DNA from 4 places in the Streptomyces sp. NPDC001406 genome. Region 1 is predicted to be linked to each of the others. Evidence: riboswitches for the same ligand, from Rfam matches in the RefSeq annotation. Region 1 holds a riboswitch; each other region holds the start of a gene.
The links. A riboswitch is a leader RNA that binds a small molecule or an ion and turns the genes downstream of it on or off. The one in region 1 is predicted to bind cobalamin.

Region 1 (4,669 bases):
AGAGGCGGATGGCGTCCGCGGCCACGCGCAGGTCGCCTCGTACGAGGGTCAGGTCGCCCGCCTCGATCGCCGCGTCCGTGCCGGTGCCCATCGCAAGGCCAAGGTCTGCGGTGGCCAGGGCAGCCGCGTCGTTGACGCCGTCGCCGACCATGGCGACCGTACGGCCTTCGTTCTGCAGTCGCCTGACGACGTCCACCTTGTCCTGGGGGAGGACCTCGGCGATCACCTCGTCGATTCCCACCGCCCGGGCCACGGACTCTGCGACGAGCTGGTTGTCGCCGGTCAGCAGGACGGGCCGCAGGCCGAGTCGACGCAGTTCGGCGACGGCTTCGGCGCTGGTCTCCTTGACCGCGTCGGCGACGGTGAGCACACCGCGCGCGTGACCGTCCCAGGCGACGGCCAGCGCCGTACGGCCCTCGGCCTCCGCCGCGGACTTGGCCTCGGCCAGCTCGAGGGGCAGCTCGATGGCCCATTCCTTCAGAAGCCGCTCGCGTCCGACGAGCACCGCGTGCCCGTCGACGATGCCCTGGACGCCCAGGCCGGCGACGTTGTCGAAGTTCTCCGGGACCGGCAGGTTTCCGACCCGCTCGATGGCCCCGGCGGCAATCGCCCGCGCGATCGGGTGCTCGGAGGCCTGCTCCAACGTGCCCGCCACCCAAAGCAGTTCGCCCTCCTTCATGCCTTTGGCGACGTACACGTCCTGGAGGGTCATCCGGCCGGTGGTCACGGTGCCGGTCTTGTCCAGGACGACGGTGTCGACCCGCCGCGTGGACTCCAGCACCTCCGGACCCTTGATCAGGATGCCGAGCTGGGCGCCGCGCCCTGTGCCGACCATCAGTGCGGTCGGCGTGGCCAGACCCAGCGCGCACGGGCAGGCGATGATGAGCACGGCGACGGCCGCGGTGAACGCGGCGGTGGCGTCACCGGTGACGAACAGCCAGGTCAGCAGGGTGCCTAGGGCGATGAGGATGACCCCAGGCACGAAGACCGACGAGATCCGGTCGGCGAGGCGCTGCACCTCGGCCTTGCCGTTCTGCGCGTCCTCGACCAGCTTGGCCATCCGTGCGAGCTGGGTGTCCACGCCGACGCGGGTCGCCTCCACGACGAGCCGGCCGCCGGCGTTGACCGTGGCACCGGTTACCGCGTCGCCGACGGTCACATCGACGGGTACGGACTCGCCGGTCAGCATGGACGCGTCCACGGCGGAGACGCCTTCGACGACGGTGCCGTCGGTGGCGACCTTCTCGCCGGGCCGTACGACGAACCGGTCGCCGACCGCCAACTGTGCGACGGGAACGCGGACTTCCTTGCCGTCACGCAGCACGGAGACGTCCTTGGCGCCGAGCTCCAGCAGCGCCCGCAGGGCGGCGCCTGCCTTGCGCTTGGACTTCGCCTCCAGATAGCGCCCCGAGAGGATGAAGGCGGTCACGCCGGCCGCGGCCTCCAGGTAGATGGAGGAGGAGCCGTCCGTGCGGGAGACGGTGAGGCCGAAGCCGTGCCGCATGCCCGGCATGCCCGCATGGCCGAAGAACAGCGCCCAGAGCGACCAGCCGAAGGCGGCGAGCGTGCCGATGGAGACCAGCGTGTCCATGGTCGCCGCGCCGTGCCGGGCATTGGTGAACGCTGCCCTGTGGAAGGGGAGGGCGCCCCAGACGACAACTGGCGTGGCCAGCGACAGCGACAGCCACTGCCAGTTGTCGAACTGCAGGGCAGGAACCATCGCCATGAGGATGACCGGCACCGAAAGCACCAGAGACACAGTCAGACGCTGACGCAAGGAGAGCAGCTCGCCGTCCGGCTCCGCCGGAGCGGCCTCGGCGGTGTCGCCGGCCGGGGGAGCGGGAGGCGGCGGCTCTTCGGCGGTGTAGCCGGTCTTCACCACGGTGGCGATGAGATCGGCGACCTCGATGCCCGGGCCGTAGGCGACCTTCGCCTTCTCGGTGGCGAAGTTGACCGTGGCGGTGACGCCGTCCATTCGGTTGAGCTTCTTCTCGACGCGGGCCGCGCACGAGGCGCAGGTCATGCCGCCGATGGAGAGCTCGACTTCGGAGGGGGCAGAGGCCGTACCGCTGAGCGTCGTCTCGGGTGCCGTGCTGGTCATGCGTATCTCCTGTAAGGAGGCCGGGACGTACGGCGTCCGTATCAGCGGAGCGGTAGGTCCCGGCGTGGGGAGGCGAATCGCGTGATGGCCGGGGCGGCGAGCCCCGAAGGGGCCGTCAGGCCTGGCTGACGAGCTCGTAGCCGGCCTCATCGACGGCGGCGCGCACGGCCGCCTCGTCGAGCGGGGCGGCGGAGGTGACGGTGACCTCTCCGGTCTTGGCGACGGCCGTGACGGAGGTGACGCCTTCCAGGCCGGATATCTCCTTCGAGACCGAGCCTTCGCAGTGGCCGCAGGTCATGCCCGACACCTTGTACACGGTGGTGACGCCGATGCCCTGAACATCGGTCGCGGTGCCCGAGCCGCAGGAACCGCCGCAGCAGGAGCTGGAGTTCGTCTGTTCGGTCATTGTTTCTTCCTCAGGGTGTGGATGCGTGGGGTCGGTCCTGAGGCCGATAGGGATTCTTCGGCTCATCCCGACGACAACGGAGACTATACCCCCTGGGGGTATTTCTCCACCTGTAATGCTGCCCACACGGCTCTGGCCCTCCCGTGCTGTGCTCACTAAGGTGCTTAGTATGCGTCGCGGACCTGCGACGACAACTTCACATCGAGGCGACGGTGCGCAGGAACCTGGTGAGAATCCGGGACGGTCCCGCCACTGTGACCGGGGTGCCCCGGGAGTCAGACACTGACCCGTCGTCCTCCAGGCAAGTGGGGCGTGTGCACCCCATGAGGAGGTTCCATGAGTGCTTCGGCGGTCCCCGAGGCGCGATCGGTCACAGGGCTGGTCGTCCATCCGCTGCGCGACGGACTCATCACCGCGGCGGTGGTCATCCTCGCGCTGGTCGCGCTCGACGCGGTCTTCCTGGACCAGGGCGCACTGCTCTCCCCGGTGCTGGGCAAGATCGCGGCATCGGCCAACTACGTCCACGAGTTCGCCCACGACGGCCGCCATCTCCTCGGCGCCCCCTGCCACTGAGGAGCACGTCGATGACTTCTCTCCTGTCTCTGCTGGGGCGCGGTGCGCTTGCCGGCGGGGCCGCCGGGCTGGTCAGCGGCGGCTTCTCGTACCTGTTCGCGGAGCCGGTACTGGACCGGGCCGTGCGGCTGGAGGCCGCCCGTGAAGAGGCGAGCGGCACGACCGCCGCCGAGGTCTTCTCCCGCTCCACCCAGCACGCGGGTCTCGTGGTGGCCGCCGTCGTCACCGGCGCGGCGATCGGGGTGCTCTTCGCCGTGGTGTACGCGATCCTGTACCACAGGGACCCGGACGCCACCCCCTGGCAGCGGTCCCTGGCGCTCGCGGGAGCCGCGTTCACCGGCGTCTGGCTGCTGCCGTTCCTCCGCTATCCCGCCAATCCTCCGGGCGTTGGCGATCCGGGAACGATCGGGCTTCGGTCCGGAGCCTGGCTGGCGGCGATCGCGATCGGTGTGATCGCCGTCGTGCTGGCCTGGCGGCTGCACGAGTGGCTGGCCCAGCGCGAGTACGGCGCGCCTGCGCGCCAATTCGTCGTGGCGGCCGTTGTCGTGGCCGCTCTGGCGTTGCTGTTCGCGCTCCCCGACAACCCTGACGCGGTGAGCGCCCCGGCCACGCCGGTGTGGGACTTCCGGCTGCTCTCGGCCGCCTCCATGGGGCTGATGTGGGGCGGGATGGCCGCAGGCTTCGGCCTCCTCGGGCTGCGGGCGGCGCGCGGTGTGAGGGCGGCCACGCCCCTCCCGGCCGTTCCCGCCGCCTGACGGCTCAGGCTGCAGGGCCGCGGCCGGCATGCGCGTACGTTGCCGATGCCGGCCGCGGCCATCGAGGACCGGCCGGCATCTGCCGGGCCGGGCTGATGATGGCTGCCATCAGGCAGCCATCATCAGCAGCATCCCGGACATGGTCACCCCCATGCCGATGTGTGCCGCCAGTGCGGCGTCCGGTGCGGCGCCGACCTTACGGCGGCGGCCCCGACAAGTCGGCTCGCCCGTCCGCGCCTTGTCCCAGACGGAGAGCGTCAGCGACGCCAGGAACACAACCAGTGTGTCCGGGACGGCAAGCAGCCAGCGCCCCCAGTTCCGGCCCGCGGCGAGGTTCTTGTGCGTGCCGCGTACCCGCGCCCACACGGACGCGGCGATCGAGAGAAGGAAATACACCGCGAGCGCGGCGATGAGTATGCGCCACACGGCACTCGAGTCCCCGGAGACACCGGTACTGGCCGCCGTGTCGGTCATGCCCGGCATGCCCATCCCGGGCATGGACCCCATCCCTTCCATCCCCTCCATCGAGCTCATCCCGGCCGTGCCGCCGGTGCTCGTGGTGTCCGCTATGTTCTCCATCCCCGGCATGTTTGCCATGGGGGACCCGAGCGCGAGGACGGGACCGGACGACGTGCTCGTCATCGCGAGCGTCATGATCACCATGCCGAAGCTGCCGACGATGAGGTGCACCCAGTGGCGGCCGTGCTGCCACCCGCTCGTGCGCGTGTGCTTGACCGCCAGCGCCACACCGCCCAGCCCGAGCAGCGCGAACGCCACCGCCCACCACATGCCGTAGTCCGCGTACCAGGCGAGGGTCGCGGGCAGGGTCATGAG
Region 2 (4,669 bases), on a different contig from region 1:
GCTCGCCGAGCACCTGGAAGCCGCCGCAGATGCCGAGAACGGGCCCGCCCTCGCGGGCCCTTGTGACGATGGCGTCCGCCAGTCCCCGCTTCCGCAGCCACTCCAGTGCCCGGACCGTGCCCCGGGTGCCCGGGATCACGACGAGGTCGGCGTCGGCGAGTTCCTCCGGCCGGTCCACGAACCGCACGACGACACCGGGCTCGGCGGCCAGGGCGTCCACGTCGGTGAAGTTGGACATGAGCGGGATCGCGCAGACGGCGACCCGCAGCACGTCCTCCCCGACGGGCGGGGCGACGGACGACTCGCGCACGGTGCCGCGCAGCGAGACGCGCAGCCCGTCCTCCTCGTCTATGCCGAGCCCGTGCCGGAACGGCAGCACTCCGTAGGTGCGCCGCCCGGTGAGCCCGTTCAGCATGTCGAGCCCCGGCTCCAGCAGGGACACGTCCCCACGGAACTTGTTCACCAGGAACCCGGCGACCAGTTCCTGGTCCTCGGGCGAGAGCAGGGCCACGGTCCCGAAGAAGGAGGCGAATACGCCCCCGCGGTCGATGTCGCCGACGACGAGCACAGGGAGCCGGGCGTTGCGCGCGATCCCCATGTTCACGATGTCGGTCCGCCGCAGATTGATCTCGGCGGGAGAGCCCGCCCCCTCACAGATCACCGCGTCATACGTGCCCCGCAGCTCGGCGAGACAGTCGAGAACGGTTCCGAGAAGTCTCTGCTGCCGGCCCCCGTGATAGCCGCGGGCGCTCAACTCGCCCACCGGCTTCCCCAGCAGCACGACTTGGCTGCTCTGCTCACCACCGGGCTTGAGCAGCACGGGATTCATCAGCGCGCTGGGCTCCACCCGGCACGCCTGGGCCTGCATGGCCTGTGCCCGTCCGATCTCGGCGCCCTCGCGCGTCACGAACGAGTTGAGGGACATGTTCTGCGCCTTGAAGGGCGCGACCTTGACGCCCTGTCGCACCAGCCACCGGCAGATCCCCGCCGTCACGACGCTCTTGCCCGCGTCGGAGGTGGTGCCGGCGACGAGCAGACCACCGTTCATGACGTGCCCCCCTTTGCCTTGCTTACGACGCCGCGCACGGCGACTCCGACGCCGAGCGCGAGCAGACCGACCCGACGGGAGAGCCGTACGGCCCGGTCGATGTCCTCGGTGGCCACGGCGCGGCCGGCACCGTTGAGCACGGGCCGGAGCTCGACCCGCCCTCCGTAGGAGAGGGTTCCGCCGAGCCGCACGCCCAGGGCCCCCGCGAAGGAGGCCTCGACGGGACCGGCGTTGGGACTGGGATGCCGGCGTGCGTCGGCCCGCCAGGCACGCAGGGCGCCGCGCGGATCCGGGCCCGCGACGGCGGCCAGTACGGCGGTGAGGCGGGCCCCCGGCCATCCGGCGACGTCGTCGAGCCGGGCGGAGGCCCACCCGTAGCGCCGGTACCGGGGGGACTTGTGCCCGACCATGGCGTCAAGGGTGTTGACCGCGCGGAACCCGAGCAGTCCGGGCACGCCGCCCACGGCGCCCCACACCAGCGCCCCTACGACGGCGTCGGACGTGTTCTCCGCGACGGACTCGACCACGGCCCGGGCGATCCCGTCGGCGTCGAGCGCCTGCGGATCGCGTCCGCAGAGGTGAGGCAGCCGGGCACGGGCCCCTGCCACGTCGCCCGCCTCCAGGGCACGCCCGACGGCCTGGGCCTCCCGGGCGAGCGAAGTCCCCCCGACCACGGCCCAGGTGGCGGCAGCGGTGAGCGCGACGGAGGCGGCGGGGGAGGGACGTACGGCTCGGCGGGCGAGGGCGCCGAGGGCCACGGCCCCACCGACGCACGCGGCGGTGTGCAGGGCGCCCCGGCCGCGGTGGTCCCGCCACAGCACCCGCTCCACGGCGCTTGCCGCACGCCCGAACGCGGCGACCGGATGCCCACGGCGTGGATCGCCCAGGAGAAGGTCACCGAGGAGGCCGGCGGAGGCGCCGTACGCGAAGACGCGATCGGCACGCATCGGCTCAGCCGGCCGTGGGGTCGAGCAGCGACCTGGTGCTGTACCTCAATCGGCAGCCGAGCATGGCGATATGTCCTCACTCAGGGTGTCCGCGCCCTGGTTCGACGAGACCGGCGGTGGGAGTTCCTGGCTTCCGGAGAGTTCTTCCCCGGTGACAGTGGCGGGACCGCGCCGGATTCACACCGGCTTCCTCCCTTGCCGCCGTACATGGCTCCGGCAGTCCACCACGCCCCCGGAAGGGCCGTCAACTTGCCGTTGACCTGCAAGGGGAGAGTGTGCTGAGGCCCACACCGGCGCTGCGCGGGCGGGTGTGGGGGCACGCGAAAAGGCTCCTCCCCGAAGCATCGGGGAGGAGCCCGGTGAAGCTCGCTCAGGCCTTGGCCGTGAGCTGGGCCGGGGTCAGGCCTTGGCCATGATCAGGTAGATGCCGTACGCCACCGCCGCCGCGCAGGCCGCGAAGCAGACGTACGCTCCGGTGACCGCGAGGGGGGCGGAGCCGCCCTGGGCCGTGGCGCGCTCGCGGTGCGCGAGGCCCTTGACGCCCAGGGTGAACAGGGCCACGAGGCCCACGGTGACCACGAGGCTGACGCCGAAGACGGAGCCGAGGGCTGCCCAGTCGATCTTCATGGTGATGCTTCCTTAGTAACCGGGTCTCGGGGTCAGACGGTGGCGGCCGGAGGGGCGGCCGGGTCGGTGGCGGGGGCAGTCGCGGGGGACGGGATGGTGGCCGTCAGGTCCTCGGTCACGGTGCCCGCCGGGGGCGGCGTCACGGCGGCCATCGCGGTGGTCACCACACCGGCCGGTTCCTCGGTGTCGTTGACGTTGCTGTGGTCGACCACCTGGCGGCGGGAGAGCTTCCAGATCGCGGCGCTGGAGGCGATCAGGAAGACGGCGACGACCGCGGTGCCCCAATTGCCCAGGTCGGTCACGGACTCCGCGAGCGCAGCGACCAGAGCGGCCGCCGGCAGGGTCAGCGCCCAGGCCACGACCATGCGGGTCGCGGTGGACCAGCGGACCACGCCGCCCTTGCGGCCCATGCCCGCGCCCATCACGGAGCCGGAGACGGCGTGCGTGGTGGAGAGGGAGAAGCCCAGGTGGGAGGAGGCCAGGATGACCGTCGCGGCGCTGGTCTGGGCGGAGAAGCCCTGCTGCGGCTGAAGGTCGGTCAGGCCCTTGCCCATGGTGCGGATGATGCGCCAGCCGCCGATGTAGGTGCCGAGCGCGATGGCGAGGCCGGCGGAGAGGATCACCCAGACGGGAGGGTTGGAGTCGGGGGCGATGGCGCCGCCGGCGATCAGCGCGAGGGTGATGATGCCCATCGTCTTCTGCGCGTCGTTGGTGCCGTGGGCGAGGGAGACGAGACCGGCGGAGGCGATCTGGCCGGCGCGGTAGCCCTTGCGGGTGGCCGCGCTGTCGGCGTCCTTGCCCAGCCCGTAGGAGAACCTCGTGGCGAGCATGGCGGCCACGCCGGCGACGATCGGGGCCGCGACGGCCGGGATCAGGACCTTGGTGACGAGCACGCCGCCGTGGACGGCGCCGGTGCCGGCCGACGCGATCGTCGCGCCGATCAGACCGCCCATCAGGGCGTGCGAGGAGCTGGACGGGAGCCCGACCAGCCAGGTCAGCAGGTTCCAGAGGATCGCGCCGACCAGGGCGGCGAAGATGACCTCGGGACGGATGCCGGTCTCGTCGACGAGACCCTTGGAGATCGTGTTGGCGACCTCCACGGAGAGGAAGGCGCCTACAAGGTTGAGCGCGGCGGACATGGCCACCGCGACCTTGGGCTTGAGCGCACCGGTCGAGATGGTCGTGGCCATCGCGTTGGCGGTGTCGTGGAAACCGTTCGTGAAATCAAACGCGAGTGCGGTTATCACCACAATCGCGAGGATCAGCGAGAAGTTTTCCATTTACCCAGGCAATCGTTCAGAGGACGTCATTGGCTGGTTGACCGTAGGCAACCTGGGTGAACGGAAGGTGAACTGGGGCAGGACTCAGGGTGTCGCAAACGAGGGGCCGCCGCTCCACTCCGGCCCGGCGGCCCAGACGCCCCTTGACCGGTTGCCCCGGGCGAACGACCTCAGCCGGTTCCACGGCCCGTCGAAGAGACTTTGGTCACCCCGCAGACGACCTGGTGGGACGGGACGCCGTGTCCCTTCGGCAGGCCCGCCGCGGACGCCGGGGCGCCGGCTGGCAGGATCGCCGCATGGCTGAGCAGCGGCGGGACCAGCGGGACGGACGCGATGACCGGGAGGGCGCACCGCCTGTGCCGGAGGTACGGAGGAGGTCTGCGTCCGACGGGGAGGCGCACGCCTGGGAGTCGCTCGTCGCGACGGCCCGCCGGACCGTGTCCGACGGACTGGTCGTCGGCACCTCCGGCAATGTGTCCGTGCGCGTCGGAGACACCGTGCTGGTCACGCCGTCGGGCGTGCCCTACGACCGGCTGACGCCGGACGACGTCACCGGGGTGGACCTCGCCGGGCGGCAGGTGCTCGGCACCCTCGTCCCGACCAGCGAGCTGCCCATGCACCTCGCCGTCTACCGCACCACCGACGCCCGCGCCGTCGTGCACACCCACGCCGTCCACGCGACCGCCGTCTCGACGCTCGTCACCGAACTCCCGTCGATCCACTACATGACCGGTGCCCTCGGCGGCCCCGTCCGGGTCGCCCCCTAT
Region 3 (4,669 bases), on a different contig from region 1:
TGCTCGTGAACGTCCTCGATCCGCCGGCCCCTGCTGCGCGGATGCGGCTTCCGGCAGACCGGCCACAACTCATCCATGGGCCACAGGAGGGGACCACCCACGGAACTCTCGCCGGGCTTCGGCACTCCGGGACGCGGGTGAAGCCGGGTGCAGACAGCCCGGTGGTCGGCCAGCTCGGGGAACTCCGCCTCGATGTCCAGGGGGCGGGGTGGTGTGCTGCGGGTCATGGCCATCCTTGCTTTCGCGACGACCGCGGGCCGCCCAGGATATTCGCGCACGCCGGCCTCGGACGCCGCTGAGGGCGCCGCCCGGGCTCACGGTGACGGCCCGGGGTGTGCGGCCTTCGGCCGATGGACCTGGGCTTCGGTGCCCCGTCTGATCTCGCCGATTGCCCGGCGATCGCGAGGGACCCGTCCTGATGGATCACGCCGAGGGCCTCGTGGGGCAAACCGGTGCGCAGGTGGACCAGGGTGACCAGCAGTCGGTCGGTGAACAGCGACGCGTACCTCACCGCCTGTTGAAGACGAGGTCAGGCAGGCTGCCACAGTTCGATTCGGTTGCCCTCGGGGTCGGTGACCCAGCCGAATCGGCCGATGCCCTCCATGTCCTGCGTCTCTTCGGCCACGTCCGCTCCCTCGGCGCGCAGTTGCGCGAGCATCGCGTCCAGGTCGCGGACCCGGAAGTTGAGCATGGTCTGCTGGGCGCGGGACCCGAAGTAGTCGGTCTCGGACTCGAACGGCGCGAACACCGTCGGCCCGGCTCCCTGGCTCCACAGGCCGTTCTCGTCGGCGTCCAGGCCCAGGCAATCGCGGTACCACGCGCTCAGCGCCGCCGGGTCGGCGGCCCGCATGAAGTAACCACCGATTCCAAGCACACGTTCCATGCCGCCATCTTGCCAGGACGGCGGCCGGGCGGGCTCTACAACCCCGGCTTGACGGTCTTCATCGTGAAGGGCGACGTGACGTTCTTGATCCGCGGGATCGTCATGACCCGTTGGCTGAGGAACGCCTCGTGCGCCGGCAGGTCGGCGACGGCCACCCGTACGAAGTAGTCGGGCGCGCCGAACAGCCGTCGGAGACCGTGCGCCCCGGCCGCACCATCGAACTCCTCGAAGCGGTCGTACGGATCGCCGACCGCCCGGTGGTCCGCGCCCGCGCCTGGCTGCTCGCGGCGCTTGACACCACCGCCGTGGCAGGAGGCCCCGGCGAGCGGCTCGCCCCGCCGGAGAGCCTCGCCGCGTGGCCGATGGCCGACGTGTGGCCCGGCGGCTACATCGCCTCCCTCGACGTCCGCCCGGTCGGCCCACCCCGGCCGGGCCGCACCACGGCCTGGGTCTCCACCCCGCTCGCCCTCGTCGCCGACGAGCCGAGCAGCCCGCTCGCGTCCTATCTCGCTCTCGTCGACACGGCCGATGGCATCGCCGTACGACAGCCGCCCACGGAGTGGATGTTCCCCAACGTCGATCTGACCGTCCACCTGCACCGCCGGCCCCGGGGCACCTGGACGGGCTTGGACACCACCGTCACCTTCGGCCCCACCGGCCAGGGCCTGACCAGCACCGTCCTGCACGACGTCGACGGCCCCGTCGGCCACGCCCAGCAGATCCTGACCGTCCGCCCTCAGCCGGACCGCTGAGCCGGCGCAGGCAGGCGGGATCCGCTTCCACCAGCACCGTGCTGCACGACCTCGCGAGAGGGCCCCCGGATGGTTCCGAAGGGCCCTCTTGTGTCCTGCAGGGATCAGTGCGCGGCTGGAACTGTCCGTGCGGACGAGGCTGTCGCGGGCTTGGGATTGAGCAGTCGCTCGGCCAACTCGCCGAAGACGAGACCGAATCCGACCCACAGCACCGTCTGGATGGCCAGCGCGGAGAGCCGGAAGCGCCACAGCAGGGTCGCCGGGAAGTCCTTCGGTACCTCGTTGATGACGGGCAGGAACGCGAACGCGAGCCCGATGGCGACGGCGAAGGCCGCCACCGCGGCGACGGTCGCGTACCAAGTGCCCAGCGAGGGCGCGAGCCGCTTGCCCAGGATGGTGGCGGCGATCGCGAGGAGGACGCTGAGCGCCATCATCAGGAAGTACAGGGTGGTGCGCTTGCCGATGGTGTCGGGGTCGCCCACGGAGGGCGGATTGGCGGGGTACTTGATGAACGGCACGACGTACACGGCCAGCAGTGCGCAGCCGGACAGCAGCAGCGCGGTCGCCCGGGGGCTGAACCGGCCGACGCGGCCGAGCGCGAAGCAGAACGCGAGCGCCGCGATGCCGCCGAAGGCGACCCCGTAGACCAGGACGCCGGTGGCGAGTCCGGCGGTGGACTGCAGGGAGCGGGAGACGACCTCCATCTCGTGCTCGTGGGAGTGCGCCTCCTCGAAGCTGATCGCGTTGTCGACACTCGGCTCACCGAGGAAGTAGGCGACGACGAGGGCGAGCACGCCGGCGCCCAGGCCGGCGAGCATGCCCCGCACGAGGAGGTTTCTTACGGTTGTGGAGTTCATGGTTGTGCGGCGCCCCTCGCGTCAGTGGCAGGGGAAACCGAGCAGATGGCGGGCGTCGTGCACCCACTCGTGGACGTCCGTGCCGTTGAACACGGAGGTGGCGCCCTGCTCGGCGCCGACGAAGTACAGCAGGACCAGCATCAGGATGCCGAAGAAGACCGCCCAGGGTGCTATCGCCTTCAGCGGCAGCGTGGCGGGAACTACGGGGGTGGTGGCTGTCGGCTGGGCGACGGTCTGCGCCATGGCAGGGCCTCCTCTGGGAGTTCGCGTCCCATCTCGGTGGTGCACTGGACGACGGCCACGGGTCTGACTCACGAAACGCCCGAGGGGCCCTTCGCATACAGTGGCGCGACCGTGCCGGATTCCCACCGGCTTCCGTCTCGCCGTCGTCGATATCGAACCGACGGTACCGCGTGTCGGGAGCATGGCCAAGACCGCACCCACCAGGCGTGATCTTCCTCTCCCGGCGGGCGGTCCGACGGAGCGGGCGTGGGATCAACTCCCCGTCAGGTGTGACAGGTGCAGGATCGGGGTCGCGGGGACCGTGGCCGGGATGCGCTCCAGGACCCCGCCCGCGAAGACGTCGTACAGGGGCAGCGTCTCCAGGTGCACATAGCCGATGTGGCAGTCGCAGGCGGCGAGTGGGCAGGGGCGGGGGCGCAGGGCGGTGCGGTAGGAGCCGTCGTAGAGGTTGCCGAGCGGGGTGGGCACGAAGTGGCAGCGGCGGACGGTGCCTTCGCCGTCGACGGAGATCACGGAGTCGCCGGTGCGGCAGGGCAGTCCCGCGCTGGTGTGCGGGTGCCGGCTGTACGGGAAGAGCGGGTCCAGGGCCGTCCACCGGTCGGCCTCCGCGTCGGTGTAGGTGTGTCCCTCGGCGGCGTTGACCCACAGGTAGACGTGCTCGGGCAGGTCGGCGCGCAGGCGCCGGGCCCCGTCGAGATGGTCGGGCAGGCCGACGATGCCGACGCTGAAGCGGATGCCGCGCTCGGCCAGTTCGCGGCATTTGGTGAGGAAGCGGTCGTACGGGGTCTGTCCCGGGTGGTAGGTGCACCACAGGGCCAGCGTGTCGCGCTCGGCCTCGGCGAGCCAGTCGGTACGGCAGCTGAGGTTGGTCTGGATCGCCACGCGCCGGATGTGCGGCAGGTGGGACAGCTCGGCGAGGGTGCGCCGGTACCAGGAGCGGACCAGGCCCTCTCCCCAGGGGGTGAACAGGAGGGACAGGCGGTCGCCGGTCTGCTGCCGGGCCCAGGCCGCGAAGCGCTCCAAGGAGGCGCGGTCCGCGCGCAGTTGGGCGCCCGTGTCGCGCCGCTTGGCGAAGGGGCAGTAGGGGCAGTCGTAGTCGCAGGAGGCGAGGGGGCCCCGGTAGAGGAGGGTGAGGTCCATGGCGGGCCGGTCACTTCCTCTCGTAGGCGGCCATGGCGGCCCGGACCGCCGGCGAGAACAGGTCGGGGCCGATCGCGTCGGAGTGGGCGAGTCCCTCGGGGGTGAGTCTGAGGGTCGCGCGGTCGTCGGTCAGCCAGCCCAGGTCGGCGAAGCGGGCGAGTTCGGGGCCGAAGTGGTCGGCGGGGGTGGTGCCGAAGCGGGCACGGTAGTCGTCGAGGCGCAGGCCCTCGGCCTGGAGCAGGGACTGCAGGAGGTGCCGGCGGCGGGCCTCGTCGGTGTCGATGGGGCGGCCGTACTCGGCGTGGGCGAAGTCGGCGGCCGGGCGGGACACGTAGTCGTCGATGATCGCGCGTATCTCGTGCATGTCCACGGCGTAGTCGAAGGAGTAGTGCAGAGCGGCCGTGTAGGAGCGGGCGCCGCAGCCGAGGCCGATCATCCCGTCGGTCTGGCAGGCGTAGTCGTCGGCGCCCTGGGGCGGGGCGTCGGTGCGGCGGAACATGCGCATGGACTGCTGGGTGTAGCCGTGCGCGAGAAGGTGGTCGCGGCCGACGCGGTACAGGCGCAGCCGCTGTTCGTCCCAGGCGGGGTCGGGGCCGCTACCGCGTCGGCCCAGGCCGGTCAGGGGGCGGACGTAGAGGGGGTAGAGGTAGAGCTCCTCGGGACGCCAGGCGAGGGCGGCGTCGAGGGAGTGCAGCCAGGTCCGTTCCGTCTGGCCGTCGATGCCGTAGATGAGGTCGATGTTGAGGACGGGAATGCCGGTGTCACGGATGCGGGCGAGGGCCGACTCCACGTCG
Region 4 (4,669 bases), on a different contig from region 1:
GCTGTCCGTGTTCCACGAGCTCGGTCATGGCCGACTGCCTCCCCGGGGGCCGTGCACGTCTGACGATCCATCAGATAGGGAACTGATACCAGCTCCGCCCGGGGGAGTCCACGGATGCGACGAGGGACGGTTGGTCGACTCGGGCTCCCATGAAAACCTGTTCTAGTTATAGTGGCGGAAACGCGGTGATTGGGGAGCCCATGGCGCAGGTGCACGACCACGGTGGAGGCGTCCGTTCCCTCCAGGTCCCGATCCCGGACAACCCCCTCGGCCACACCCTCGTGTACGTCGTCGACACCGACCGCGGCCCGGTCCTCATCGACACCGGCTGGGACGACCCGGCCTCCTGGGACGCCCTCGCCGACGGTCTGACGGCCTGCGGTACGTCCGTCGCCGAGCTGCACGGCGTGGTGATCACCCATCACCACCCCGACCACCACGGCCTGTCGGGCAAGGTGCGGGAGGCCTCGGGCGCCTGGATCGCCATGCACGCGGCCGACACGGCGATCGTGCGCCGGACCCGCGAGACCCGCCCGGAGCGCTGGTTCACGTACATGGCGGCCAAACTCGTGGCCGCCGGTGCCCCGGAGGAACATGTGGCCCCGCTGCGCGCCGCCCGGCGCCGCACCCTCCCCGGCCTCTCCCCCGCACTGCCCGACCGGGAGATCGTCCCCGGTGAACTCCTTCCCCTGCCCGGCCGCCGGCTGCGCGCGATCTGGACGCCGGGTCACACCCCGGGCCATGTCTGCCTGCACCTGGAGGAAGAACACCCGTCCCGGCTCCCCGGCCACGGACGGCTCTTCTCGGGCGACCATCTGCTCCCGGAGATCACCCCGCACATCGGCCTGTACGAGGACCCGGACGACACGACCGTCACCGATCCCCTCGGCGACTACCTCGACTCCTTGGAACGGGTCGGCCGTCTGACCCCCGCCGAGGTGCTCCCCGCCCACCAGCACGCGTTCACTAACGCGCCCGCCCGCGTGCGGGACCTGCTGGCGCATCACGAGGAGCGGCTGGCCGGGCTCCTGGCCCTGCTCGTCGTGCCCCTCACGCCCTGGCAGCTGGCCGAGCGAATGGAGTGGAACCGCCCCTGGGACCAGATTCCCTACGGCTCACGCAACATCGCGGTCTCGGAGGCCGAGGCCCATGTCCGCCGCCTGGTGAAGCAGGGGCGCGCGGAGGCGGTGGCGGGGAGCGAGCCGGTGGCGTACGTGGCGGTGTGAGCCGTTCGTGGAACGGTGCCGCCCGGCCCGGCCCGCGACCTGGTCGTGTCCGCCTACGACACCAGCGCTCGTACCAAGTCCTCGGCGGCGCCCAGGAGTTCGACCTCACGGCGGCTCATCGTCGGGTTGGCCGCGCGGCGGGTGCGGGCCTCGGTGAGGCCGGACTCCGTGAGGGCGGAGGGGTCGGCGAGCAGGGCGGTGAGCATCGCGCGGGCCGGGTCGGCGATCGGCTCGGCGCCGACGGCGACCTGGGCCAGGATCACCGCGGACATGCCCCAGTCGAGGCCCGGCCGGCCGTCCTCCGCGTTGGTCCAGTCGATGACACGGGGGCCGTCCGGCGTGAGGATCACGTTGTCCGGGTGGAGGTCCAGGTGCAGGACACGGGCATCGGGGTCGGCGGAGTCCCGGGCGGGCACGGCGTGCAGCTGCCGCAGCAGCCCGGCAAGCATCGCGCCCCCTTCCCCCGGCCCGATCGAGCCCGCCAGCAGGGCTTCCAGCATCGTCGGCCCGGACAGCCGCTCCAGCACCAGGTCGGTGCGCGAGCCGGAGGGCCGTACCCGGGGCACGGGATACCCGTGGTCCCGTACGTACGTCATCACCGCGCCCTCGGCGGCCGCGTCCCCCCAGCCCTCCCGGTCGCGACGCAGCACCCACGCCTCGTCGATCTCGTACACGTCGGCCGAGCGGCCGGAGCCCAGCAGTCTCCCCGTGGTCGTCATGGCGTGACCTTAGCCACAGGACCCGGAGGCAGTGCCCCCTGCCCACGACCACCCCTGAGCCCTCCGGTTACGTGCCGGTAGAGTGACCGCGTCGTCATCACACCCGTACGGGGGAAAGCCGGTGCAATTCCGGCGCTGACCCGCAACCGTAATCCGCCGCAAGGGCGGTGAGCCGGACCGCCTCGCACGGGACGTTGACCGGCTCACGTGCGCCGGGGTCCGCCCGCGCACGGCACCGTCGAGGTATACGGAGCCGAGCCGCCCGGGGTGTCCCGTGCTGCCCGACTCCCCGCAGGGAGAGGCACCCGCCGACCATGAACGTACGCCGCAGTGCCGCGGTGCTGGGAGCCGTCGCCGTGATCGGCACGGCCACGCCCGCCACAGCCGCCGACCCGTCTGCATCCGCGTCCCCGTCGACGGCCCTCCCGTCCGGCCTGTACGGCACCGCGGACCCGAAGTACGACGGCGTCTGGCGCCAGTCGCTGGCGATGATCGCCCAGCGGGCGGTGGATGTGACGCCCGCGGCCAAGGCCGTGGACTGGCTGGCCGGGCAGCAGTGCGCGAACGGCGCGTTCGCCGCCTTCCGCGCCGACCCGGCCAAGGCCTGCGACAGCGGCGTCATGGTCGACACCAACAGCACGGCCGCCGCCGCACAGGCCCTCAAGGCGGTCGGCGGGCACGACGGTGCGATCCGCAAGGCGGTGGACTGGCTGAAGTCGCAGCAGAACAAGGACGGCGGCTGGGGATACACCCCGCACGGGGCCAGCGACACGAACTCCACGTCCGTCGTCATCGGCGCCCTCGCGGCGGCGGGCGAGGACCCCGCCGGCGTCCGCACGGGCGGCAAGTCGCCGTACGACCTGCTGGCGAAGATGTCCCTCCCCTGTGACGCCAAGGCCGGCGGCGCGCTCGCCTATCAGCCGGACAAGAAGGGCGAGCTGGCGGCCAACGCGGACGCAACGGCGGCCGGGGTGCTGGGCGCCCTCGGCAAGGGGTTCGTGGCGACGGCCGTGGACAGGCAGGCCGACTACGGGCAGTGCGCCAAGGACAAGCCGCTCACGGCGGGCGGAGTGTCGGGCAACGGCGCCGCGTACCTGGCGGTGACGCTCCTCCGCAACGACGACCACCTCAAGTCGGCGCTCCCCGGCGCCAAGGACCAGCCCGACTACGGCAACACCGCCGACGCGGTCGTCGCGCTCGCCGCGCGGGGCTGGAAGACGGAGGCGGAGAAGCCGTACGCCTGGCTGGAGAAGAACGCCCTTTCCTGGGCGAAGCAGAGCGGCCCGGCGGCCTACGCCGAGCTGATCCTCGCCGCGCACGCCATGGGCAAGAGCCCGTTCAGCTTCGGCGGTACGAACCTCGTGCAGGCGCTCAACACGACCGGGCCGGCCCCGCAGTTGGTCAAGAAGCCCACCGGATACGAGGCCGCGAAGTCCGACAAGTCCGACTCGGGCTACGGCGTCTGGTGGATCGTCGGCACCGGTCTGGTCGCGGGCACAGGCGTCGGCTTCCTGATCAGCAGCCGCAGGAAGCAGCAGCAGCCGTGACCGCCGTCCGCCGTGCCGTGCCACTGCTGCTGGCCGCGCTCGTCCTGTGGGCGTCCGCGGCTCAGGCAGAGGCCGTCGGCTACCGCTACTGGTCCTTCTGGGAGCGCGACGGCCACCGCTGGACCTACGCCACCCAGGGCCCGTCGACGGCCCGTCCCGTCGACGGGGACGTGCAGGGCTTCCGCTTCGCGGTGAGCGAGGACTCCGCCGACGCCACCCGTCCGCGCGGCACGGCGGACTTCGACACGATCTGCGCCGGGACGCCCGCCGCCAAGGGAAAGAAGCGGGTGGCGCTCGTCATCGACTTCGGTACCCCCACGGACGCCCCGTCCGGCGAGACCCCACCCGCCCGCCGCACGGCCTGCGCCCGTGTGTCCCCCGACGCGACAACGGCAGAGGCCCTGGCAACGGTCGCCAAGCCCCTCCGCTACGACACCAACGCCCTGCTGTGCGCGATCTCGGGGTATCCGGTGAAGGGGTGCGGGGAGCAGGTGAGTGCGCAGAAGAAGCCGACAGCTGCCACCGGGAAGCCGACGACACCGGACCATCACGGCCCATCGGTGGGACTGCTGGCCGGGGTGGGTGTGGTCGTACTCCTGGGAGCGGCAGCGGTGTGGCAGACGCGCCGCCGCAGGGATGTCTAGCCGCTTCAGCCGCGGGCAGTCGTGCCTCCCCCAAGCTCTTCGAGCAGGGGCGACCCCCAGCGGCACGGGTGGGCGATGGGGGTCCCCCCTGCTCGAGCGAAGCCGAGAGCTTGGGGGAGGCACCCCGCCGGCGCCGGTGAGCGTCCCCACCCCCCGCCACCGGCGCCGCGGCACACTGCACCCCGGCGCCTGGTGGCTGTGGTCCCTCGCCCTCGGCACCGCCGCCACCCGCACCACCAACCCCCTCCTCCTCGCCCTCCTCATCGCCGCGTCCGGCTACGTCGTCGCCACCCACCGCACCGCGGCCCCCTGGTCCCGCTCCTACTCCGCGTTCGCCAAACTCGCCCTCGCCGTCCTCCTCATCCGTCTCGCCTTCGCCCTGCTCCTCGGCTCCCCCATCCCAGGCACCCACGTCCTCGTCACGCTCCCCGAAGTCCCCCTCCCCCACTTGGCGCAGGGCATCCGGCTCGGCGGCGAGGTCACGGCGGAGGCGCTCGTCTTCGCGCTGTACGACGGCCTGAAACTGGCCACGC

Region 2: it holds a riboswitch for cobalamin, as region 1 does, so the genes downstream of both, ACFY1J_RS09925 (cobalamin biosynthesis protein) here and ACFY1J_RS42365 (hypothetical protein) in region 1, are expected to answer to the same signal.
Region 3: it holds a riboswitch for cobalamin, as region 1 does, so the genes downstream of both, ACFY1J_RS10815 (CbtB-domain containing protein) here and ACFY1J_RS42365 (hypothetical protein) in region 1, are expected to answer to the same signal.
Region 4: it holds a riboswitch for cobalamin, as region 1 does, so the genes downstream of both, ACFY1J_RS03660 (prenyltransferase/squalene oxidase repeat-containing protein) here and ACFY1J_RS42365 (hypothetical protein) in region 1, are expected to answer to the same signal.

The regions. Positions count from the first base shown of each region.
Region 1 is NZ_JBIAWG010000026.1:51,661-56,329, reverse strand. It holds gene ACFY1J_RS42375 (heavy metal translocating P-type ATPase) at 1-2,101, opposite strand, end outside; gene ACFY1J_RS42370 (heavy-metal-associated domain-containing protein) at 2,217-2,507, opposite strand; cobalamin riboswitch at 2,662-2,813, shown strand; gene ACFY1J_RS42365 (hypothetical protein) at 2,844-3,080, shown strand; gene ACFY1J_RS42360 (CbtA family protein) at 3,092-3,835, shown strand; gene ACFY1J_RS42355 (DUF5134 domain-containing protein) at 3,944-4,669, opposite strand, start outside.
Region 2 is NZ_JBIAWG010000003.1:554,359-559,027, forward strand. It holds gene ACFY1J_RS09920 (cobyric acid synthase) at 1-1,048, opposite strand, end outside; gene ACFY1J_RS09925 (cobalamin biosynthesis protein) at 1,045-1,995, opposite strand; cobalamin riboswitch at 2,096-2,236, opposite strand; gene ACFY1J_RS09930 (hypothetical protein) at 2,395-2,622, opposite strand; gene ACFY1J_RS09935 (anion permease) at 2,655-3,902, opposite strand; gene ACFY1J_RS09940 (class II aldolase/adducin family protein) at 4,199-4,669, shown strand, end outside.
Region 3 is NZ_JBIAWG010000004.1:120,104-124,772, forward strand. It holds gene ACFY1J_RS10790 (hypothetical protein) at 1-227, opposite strand, end outside; gene ACFY1J_RS10795 (VOC family protein) at 530-883, opposite strand; gene ACFY1J_RS10800 (hypothetical protein) at 919-1,038, opposite strand; partial or broken gene ACFY1J_RS10805 (thioesterase family protein) at 1,069-1,635, shown strand; gene ACFY1J_RS10810 (CbtA family protein) at 1,740-2,492, opposite strand; gene ACFY1J_RS10815 (CbtB-domain containing protein) at 2,514-2,735, opposite strand; cobalamin riboswitch at 2,771-2,912, opposite strand; gene ACFY1J_RS10820 (STM4011 family radical SAM protein) at 2,988-3,875, opposite strand; gene ACFY1J_RS10825 (STM4012 family radical SAM protein) at 3,886-4,669, opposite strand, start outside.
Region 4 is NZ_JBIAWG010000001.1:836,045-840,713, reverse strand. It holds gene ACFY1J_RS03675 (aldehyde dehydrogenase) at 1-28, opposite strand, end outside; gene ACFY1J_RS03670 (MBL fold metallo-hydrolase) at 201-1,226, shown strand; gene ACFY1J_RS03665 (phosphotransferase) at 1,280-1,945, opposite strand; cobalamin riboswitch at 2,017-2,145, shown strand; gene ACFY1J_RS03660 (prenyltransferase/squalene oxidase repeat-containing protein) at 2,260-3,492, shown strand; gene ACFY1J_RS03655 (SCO2322 family protein) at 3,489-4,136, shown strand; gene ACFY1J_RS03650 (CbiQ family ECF transporter T component) at 4,273-4,669, shown strand, end outside.